DNA from 2 places in the Gordonia sp. WA4-43 genome. Region 2 is predicted to be linked to the other one. Evidence: riboswitches for the same ligand, from Rfam matches in the RefSeq annotation. Region 2 holds a riboswitch; the other holds the start of a gene.
The links. Region 2 has a riboswitch for cyclic di-AMP ahead of LEL84_RS21040 (transglycosylase family protein). Riboswitches for the same ligand answer to the same signal wherever they lie in the genome.

Region 1 (4,249 bases), 2.1 Mb from region 2:
GCCGAAGGTCGAGGCGTGGATGACATAGCCGTCACCGACGTACATACCGACGTGATGGGCATCGGGATAGTAGATGACCAGGTCACCGGGCTTGAGATCGTTCTTCTCGACCGGCTGACCGCCGGCCATCTGCGCCTGACTCGATCGCGGGATCGTCTTGCCGGCCTGCCGGAACGCCCACACCATGAGTCCCGAGCAGTCGAACGAATTCGGTCCGGTGGCGCCCCACACGTAGGGGTCACCGATCCGGGTGAGCGCGGCGTGGGTGGCGATCAGTCCGGCGGCGGTGCCCTTGGGCACCAGTCGCGGATCGAAGTCGAAGGTCGGACCGCGCAGAGCCGCCAACTGCTTGCCGGTCATCGACTTGTAGATCGACCGGATCTGGATCGCCTGGAGCTGCAGGTCGGCTTGCTTCGTCTGGAGGTCACCACGGACCCGTTCGGCGCGGGAGACCGCCTCGGAGGCGGCCACCGCCGTGCGCTCGGCATCCTTCTTCGCGATGGCGGTCCTGGCCCGTACCTTCTTGATCGCGGTCAGGTCCACCGACGCCTGACGCGAGATCATGTCGAGACCCGACATCTGGTCCAGGAGCGCCTGCGGGGAGTCGCTGACCATCACGGCGTACAGCCCGCTGACCCGCGCGCCCTGATAGCTGGCGCGGACGATCGCGTCGACTCGGTTCTGGTGCACGGCGAGCTGGGCGCGGCTGGTGTCCAGCGTCTGCTGCGCCTCGGCCGCGGCTTTTTTGGCCGCCGCCACGATGCCGCGCTGCTTGTCGTACTCGATCTTGGCGTTGTGCATCGCCTCGGTGGTCTTCTCCGCGTCGATGCCCAGTTGCTTGTAGCGGTCGAGCAGCTGATCGGCCGAGCGCGCGGGCACCGCACGGGCGTCCCCGACCCCGCCGGCGACGGTCGGTGCCAGAACGGCGAACGCCGACAGGACACAGAGCGCCACCATCAGCGGACCCGAACGCATCCTCGGCCGCGTCGCGCGACCACGCCCCTCCCCGATCAGCACGGTCTACTCACTCCCTCGTGTGTGCTCGTCGATCCCTGAGCATCCCGGGCCCCTGCACCCGTACCCCGCGTCCCGTCGACCACCCTAGGCGGCCGACCGGCCCCCGGGACTGGTTCGGGCGGATCGCAATCCACGCGATCCGCCCGTCCAGAGACCTTCGTGCTCAGTCTGTTCGTGTTCAGTTGTCGTCAGTACCGACGGATGCCCGTCAGGGTCCACTCCTTGACGGCGTCGCGCTTGACCGGCGTGCCGTAGTTGGACGAGTGGACGAACTGACCGTTGCCGACGTAGATGCCGGCGTGGCCGCCACCGTTGAAGATCATGACGTCGCCGGGCTTGGCCTCGGAGTACGACACCGCGCGTCCGCCGCCGAGCTGGCCGTAGCTGTCGCGCGGGATGTTCTTGCCGGCCTGCTTGTAGGACCAGTAGACGAGGCCCGAGCAGTCGAATGCGTTGGGGCCGGCGGAGCCGTAGGAGTACGGCGCACCGATCTTGCTCTCGGCGGCCTTCACCGCCTTCTGACCGGCGGTCAGCTGCGGCTGGCCCAGGGGCGCGCCGCCACCCTGCGGGCGGAACTGCTGCGGGATCTGCTCCGGCGCGATACCCGGCACGGTGAACTGCCCCAGGTTGGGGATCTCGACCGTGGCGGCGGGCGACTTCTTCACCGGCGTGGCCTCAGGCGCGGGCTTGGCCTCCGGGGCCTTCGCGCCGGGCAGGGCCGGGATCTCGAAAGTGCCCAGCGGGGTGTGGACCGGGGCGGCGAGAGCAGGGCCGGCGGCTGCGGCGAGCGAACCGAGTGTGATCGATCCAGCGATCACCGCCTTCTTGGCGACCGTGCTGCCACGATTGGGCTGTTCCAAACGATGTTTGGCCACGAAGCGAGTTCTCCTTCAGATCTTCCTCTACCGCCGACCGAGTTAGCTGTCGGGTTCGGGCCGGAAGAGTGGCCCTACACGTTTTTCGCGCATGAGGTATCCACTGGACACTCATGCGTGGCAACGCGATTCACCCCGATTCGGATCGGCTTCGACCGAGTCGCATCAGTGGTGATGCGCTCCGACGAGCCCGTCCGAAGGTTGTGGTTCCCCGGTTCGCCCGCGAGGGCGATTGAGCGGTGACTACTGCGGACCACTTCTGTTGAAGCGGGACGCTCCGCAAAGGTCTCAGAAAGGTTACGAAATCGGATGCGCTCTGTCCACCAGGCGACAGACAGCCAAACCTCGGCCGCTTCTCAGCCTGCCCTGAGGACGGTCACAGAGGCGCGTCGATCCGGCACCTGAACTGCGGTTTTGGCGGATCTTGCAGATCGTGCAGCGGCGCTGGTCACCATTGCAGCAGCCTGCAGAACGTCGATGGCGAGGTCCAGTTCGGCATCCGCGTCCGAGGTGGCCGCCGTTACCGAAACTCCACCTTCGTGCGGCATATCGTCCCAGCTCGGACCACCAAACAGCACTGTCATCATGCACCCGTCGCAAGCGACGGGACGAGCCGGGCAGCGCGCACAATCGACGTACATAATGTGATCTCCATCTCATCTGGCGAGGGCGGGCCGCGTCGGCCCCGTTACGGGTCGGTGTGACCGTGAGAAGACCGCATTTCTCACGTCCAGGTGGAGACTAGGGGCGCCCACCGACAAGTCCGTCGAACAGCGATCGACACAGCAGTCACACGGGTCACACGACACGATGTCGGAGCGTCGCGGTCGCGATGTCGGTGGATCGAACTAGTGTTCGCCGGGTGACGCAGACCAGCGTGGACGGCTCGCCCGCGGGGCAGCTCACCTTCGCCGACCTGGAGGCCGCCGACCAGGGGGCCACGGGTGAGACGTCGAACGAGTTCAGCGACCGGTCGCTCTTCGAGACGACCCTCGTCGTCGTCGACCTCGAGACCACCGGGTCAGACCCGGTCCGCGACCGGATCACCGAGATCGGCGCGGTCAAGATCCGCGGCGGCGAGGTGGTCGGCGAGTTCGCCACGCTGGTCGACCCCGGCCGGCCGATCCCCCCGCAGATCGTGACCCTCACCGGCATCACCACCGCGATGCTGACCGACGCCCCCCGGATCGAGTCGGTGCTGCCGTCGTTCTTCGAGTTCGCCCGCGGCTCGATCCTGGTGGCCCACAACGCTCGTTTCGACATGGGTTTCCTCCGGCAGAACGCGATCCGGCTCCACCTGCCGTGGACGTTCAGCCTCAGCCTGTGCACGGTGACCATGGCCCGGCGCATCCTCAGCCGTGACGAGGCGCCGACGGTCAAGCTCAGCGCGCTCGCCGACCTGTTCGACGTCTCCGTGCGGCCCACCCACCGGGCGCTCGACGATGCGCGCGCCACGGTGGAGGTCTTCCACCGGCTCCTCGAGCGCGTCGGCAATCAGGGCATCGCGACAGTCGGCGACCTGACGTCGTATCTCCCGAAGACCGACCCGCGCCTGCGCGCCAAACGCGCACTCGCCGACCATGTCCCGGCCCGTCCCGGGGTGTACCTGTTCCGCGGCCCGTCGAACGAGGTCCTCTACGTGGGCACCGCGGTGGACCTCCGCCGCCGGGTCCGGTCGTACTTCAGTGGCAACGACCCGCGCCGCCGCATCGCGGAGATGGTGCTCCTCGCCCAACGGGTCGACGTCGTGGAGTGTTCCCACGCCCTGGAGGCCGCCGTCCGCGAACTCCGGCTCCTCGGCGCGCACGCACCGGCGTACAACCGACGATCGACCCAGCCGCACAAGGGTTGGTGGGTGACCCTGACCGAGGAACGCTTCCCCCGGCTCAAGGTCAGCCGAACACCCACCGACGAGTCGATCGGCCCGGTGGGCAACCGCAACAACGCGGCGACGGTCGCCGACGTGATCTCGGCGGCCGCCGGTCTGCGCACGTGCACGACACGGCTCGGCGCGACGGGTTACCACTGGTGTCCCGAGGCCGATGGGAGGCGGCGGCCGGGGTCCTGCCGGGCGGCCACGGCGCAGCCGCAGACGGTGCCGGACTACTCTCCCCGGGTCACCGCGGCCCGCCGGCTCATGCGAGGTGAGGCCGACGAGCTCCTCGACGGCCTCACCGCGCGCCTCACCGACCTTGCCCAGGCCCACATGTTCGAGACCGCGGCGCGGCATCGGGACCGTCTCGCGCTCACGATCGACGCCCTCGCCCGCTGCCAGCGACTGGCCGCGCTGTGCGCGATCGCCGAGATCGTGGTCGCCCGGCCCGACGGTGAACGCGGCTGGCAGTTCGCGGTCATCC
Region 2 (4,249 bases):
ATCGTCAACCGCTGACGTCGATGCCGCCCACCGGGACTGACGAAGGTGGGTCGGACGCCCGGGACACCGGGCCGGCCGGCGGCTCCCGGCTGAGTCATCTGGACGAGTCCGGAACGGCCCGCATGGTCGACGTCGGCGCCAAGCCGACGACGAAGCGTCGCGCCGTCGCCGCCGGCACGTTCCACACCACCGCCGAGGTGATCGGTCTCCTCAGCGAGTCGCGGCTGCCCAAAGGAGATGTGCTGGCCACGGCGCGCATCGCCGGGATCATGGCGGCCAAACGCACCGACGAGCTGATCCCGCTGTGCCATCAGCTGGCGTTGTCGTCGGTGGAGGTCGACTTCGCGATCGGCGCCGACACCATCGAGGTCACCGCGACCGTGGCCACCTCCGGCCAGACGGGTGTGGAGATGGAGGCGTTGACCGCGGTCGCAGTCGCCGGGCTGACGCTCCACGACATGGTCAAGGCCGTCGACCGACGGGCGCAGATGGACGGCATCCGCCTCCTCGCCAAGACCGGCGGCAAATCCGGCGACTGGTACCGCGAACCGTCTGACCCGGCTCATGACTGACCGGAATCCTTCCCGCGTCGCGCGCGTCGTCGTCGCGTCGAACCGCGCCAGCAGCGGTGTCTACGAAGACCGGTCCGGACCGATCATCGAGGCCTGGCTGGTCGAGCAGGGTTTTACCGTCGACGAGTGCGACGTCGTCGCCGACGGCCCGCCGGTCGGCGAGGCCCTCCGCGCCGCGATCTACGCCGAGGTCGACCTAGTCATCACCACGGGCGGAACGGGTTTGACGCCCACGGACCGGACTCCGGAACAGACCCGCCCGCTCCTCGACGTCGAGATCCCGGGTCTGACCGACGCCATCCGCTCGGCCGGGCTGCCGACGGTGCCCACCGCGGTCCTCTCACGTGGACTCGCCGGAATCGCCGGGACGACCCTCGTCGTGAACCTGCCCGGTTCGACCGGCGGGGTCCGCGACGGGCTCGGCGTCCTCGCCGGGGTCGTCCACCACGCGCTCGATCAGATCCGCGGAGGCGACCACCGATGACCCGAGAGGCCGGCTCGCACGTGGTGCACACCGCGGTCGTCGACGAGCCGATCACGCTGGCCGACCACGAGGCGATGGTCATCGACGCCGCCGACGGCAAAGCCGGTGCGGTGGTCGGGTTCGTGGGCGCGGTCCGCGACCACGACGGCGGCCGCACCGTGACCGCGCTGCATTACTCGGGGCATCCCACGGCGACGAAGGTCCTGGCCGAGGTCGTCGCGGAGGTCTCCGCGGTCGACGGGGTGCGCGCGGTCGCGGTGTCCCACCGGGTCGGCGACCTCGTCATCGGCGACATCGCGTTCGTGGTCGCGGTGGCGGCCGACCATCGTCGGGCGGCGTTCGATACCTGCTCGCGCCTCGTCGACGAGGTCAAGGCCCGCCTGCCGGTCTGGAAACACCAGTTCTTCGACGACGGCACCGACGAATGGGTCAACTCGGCCTGACCCCGCCCCACTGGTTGAGCTGACCCCCGCTGGTTGAGCTGACCCCCGCTGGTTGAGCTGACCCCCCGCTGGTTGAGCTTGTCGAAACCAATGGAAAAGGGCCCCGCACGGATGGTTCATCGTGCGGGGCCCTTCGTCTGGGTCCCAGATCAGGCGTCGAGCGGCGATCAGGGGTTGGGCAGCAGGTGCTTGTTGTCGTTGAACAGCTTGATCTGATCCTGGTTCAGCGTGACGCCGCTGTCCTTGGCCGCCTGCCAGAGGTTCTTGATCTCGGGGCTGACGCCGGCCTCAGTGAGGGCGTCGGTGACCTGGTTGGCGACGTCCTCGGTGGTCTTCGCCAGATCGACGCTGCCGTTGCCGCCGGGGAGCACCGGGGCGATCTCACGCGGGGTGTCGGTCGGCGCGCTGCGCGGGGTCGAGCCCGACAGGCCGGTGCCACAGGTGGGCCAGGCGCCCTTGCCCTGCGAACCGAGCACACGCTCGGCGACGACGATCTGCTCCTCGCGCGAGGCCTGATCGGCGGTCGGGGCGAACTCGCCGCCGCCGTGGCCGGTCCAGGTGCTCGGGGAGAACTGCAGGCCGCCGTGGTAGCCGTTCCCGGTCGAGATGGCCCAGTTGCCACCGGATTCGCACTGCGCGACCTGGTTCCACTCGGCGTCGGTGGCCGCATTGGCGGTACCGGTGCCCAGGAGGGCTGCTCCGCCGCCGAGGACCGCGCCGGTGAGGGCGACCTTGGTGATGGTCTTGGCGGCCGTGCTGGTCGTCTGCTTGCGATGACGTCCGGACATGTATGTGTTTCCTCTCTCCACGCGCCTACGAAGTCAGCTGTCGGGTTCGAGCGAGAGGTGCTCGGTCCCGGGTCGTCGTGGTGGTCGCCGCGACTTCCGGGACTTAACCCCGAGGACACCTGGTGTGGTGCCCGGTCTCAGGGGATGAGGTTGGGTCCCCCGTCCTCGTTCCTAGATTGCTTGTCGTTCCCACCGGCGGAACGAGGCTCGGCGCGGCCGGTGGGACGTTATGTCTTGGTTGCTGTGTCGTGACCTCCGAGGAGGACGCTTCGAACAGTACGTCGTTCGTTGGACTGAATCACCTGCTTGGACGCAAGCGATTTTCGGCCCGGATCCGGGTCTTCCGACCCACTTCGGCCGTCATCCCAGTTCAACGGGTTAGTGGCCGTCCCGTGCCCATCCTGTTACCGCGCCGTGATGTGACTAAGGTCACAAGCCGGGTGTGTCGTCAGCCACCGGCAAACGGGGGGAGGACGTCGAGTGTCGTGCACGTGCCGAGCGCATGCGTCCGATCGGAGAACGCGATCTCGTCGCGCAGATACGAGCAGCGTTCGAGAACCGTGGCGAGGGAGGGGTTTCCGGCGGCGAGGATGCCCTCGAGGGCGCCGAGCGGGGTCGACGGGTCGACGTCGATCACCTTCTCCTCGGCACCGGCCGCGGCGCGCGCGGCCGCGAAGAAACGAACTGTGAGCTGCATCGGACGCGAGCCTAGCCGCCGATCGCCGACATCGGCCGATCCGGTTGGGTGAAGCCCGCCGCGTTCACCTCGTGGCCGGCCGCCTTGGCCCACATGTTCGCGCGCCACAGGCGCGCGAGGGCGGCGTCGATCTCGTCGTCGGGGAGGGTGCGCAGCGCGTGCCGCACGTCGGTTTCCGACGTCGCGAACAGGCAGTTGCGCAGTGATCCGTCCGCGGTGAGCCGGGTGCGGTCGCAGTCCCCGCAGAACGGCCGGGTGACCGACGCGATCACCCCGACCCGTGCCGGGCCGTGCGTGCCGCGGTGGCCGTCGACGAGCCACGTGGCGGCCGGAGCGCTCCCACGTGGCGTGGGGTCGGGCAGCAGGGTGAATCGCTTCCGCAGGGTCGCGAGGATCTCCTGTGCGGTCACCATCTGCGCTCGCTGCCACGCATGGTCGGCGTCGAGTGGCATCTGCTCGATGATGCGCAACTCGTAGCCGTGCTCGAGACAGTAGGCGAGCAGGTCGGGGACTCCGGGTAAATCGCCACGGTCGGGCACCACGGCGTTGACCTTGACCGGATCGAGCCCGGCGCGGCGGGCCGCCGCCAGGCCGTCGAGCACATCCGTCAGACGGTCCCGGCGCGTGATCTCGGCGAAGCGGACCGGGTCGATGGTGTCCAGCGAGACGTTGATGCGGTCGAGGCCGGCCTCGACCAGTCCGTCGACCCGCCGGGGCAGACCGAGTCCGTTCGTCGTCATCGCGATCTCGGGTGACTGCGGGAGGCCCGCGACGGCGGCGATGACGTCCTCGAGGTCGCGGCGCAACAGTGGTTCGCCGCCGGTGAACCGGATGCGCTCGATCCCCAGGTCGCGCACGGCGACGGTCAGCACCCGGATCAGTTCGTCGGTGGACAGCACCTGGTCGGTGGGCATCCAGTCGAGGCCCTCGGCCGGCATGCAGTACGAGCACCGAAGATTGCAGCGGTCGGTGACCGAGACCCGGAGATCCTTGGCGACCCGACCGAAGGTGTCGAGCAACGGCCCGTCGGTGGGCGCGTCGGAGGTCGCTGCTTCCCGCGGGGAGCGGGGCAGCGGCAGTCCGAGGCCGACCGTGCTCATGGTGCTGGGCGACTCACTTCCGGGTCGGGTCCGTGCGCGCCTCCAGGGCGCGGAAGGTGCTGGCGTGGAAGACCAGGGGCTCGATGTCGGGATCGGCGCGCAAGGTCTCGATCTCCAGCAACACGACGGTGTGGTCGCCGGCCTGGATCTCGTTGTGGATCGTGC

Region 1: it holds a riboswitch for cyclic di-AMP, as region 2 does, so the genes downstream of both, LEL84_RS05965 (C40 family peptidase) here and LEL84_RS21040 (transglycosylase family protein) in region 2, are expected to answer to the same signal.

The regions. Positions count from the first base shown of each region.
Region 1 covers NZ_CP084736.1:1,334,363-1,338,611, forward strand. Annotated here, with positions in the region: gene LEL84_RS05960 (NlpC/P60 family protein) at 1-975, opposite strand, end outside; gene LEL84_RS05965 (C40 family peptidase) at 1,206-1,892, opposite strand; cyclic di-AMP (ydaO/yuaA leader) riboswitch at 1,909-2,141, opposite strand; gene LEL84_RS05970 (hypothetical protein) at 2,249-2,479, opposite strand; gene LEL84_RS05975 (DEDD exonuclease domain-containing protein) at 2,725-4,249, shown strand, end outside.
Region 2 covers NZ_CP084736.1:4,650,562-4,654,810, forward strand. Annotated here, with positions in the region: gene LEL84_RS21020 (hypothetical protein) at 1-15, shown strand, start outside; gene moaC (cyclic pyranopterin monophosphate synthase MoaC) at 21-572, shown strand; gene LEL84_RS21030 (molybdenum cofactor biosynthesis protein B) at 565-1,056, shown strand; gene LEL84_RS21035 (molybdenum cofactor biosynthesis protein MoaE) at 1,053-1,499, shown strand; gene LEL84_RS21040 (transglycosylase family protein) at 1,667-2,287, opposite strand; cyclic di-AMP (ydaO/yuaA leader) riboswitch at 2,294-2,510, opposite strand; gene LEL84_RS21045 (MoaD/ThiS family protein) at 2,736-2,984, opposite strand; gene moaA (GTP 3',8-cyclase MoaA) at 2,996-4,084, opposite strand; gene LEL84_RS21055 (flavin reductase family protein) at 4,098-4,249, opposite strand, start outside.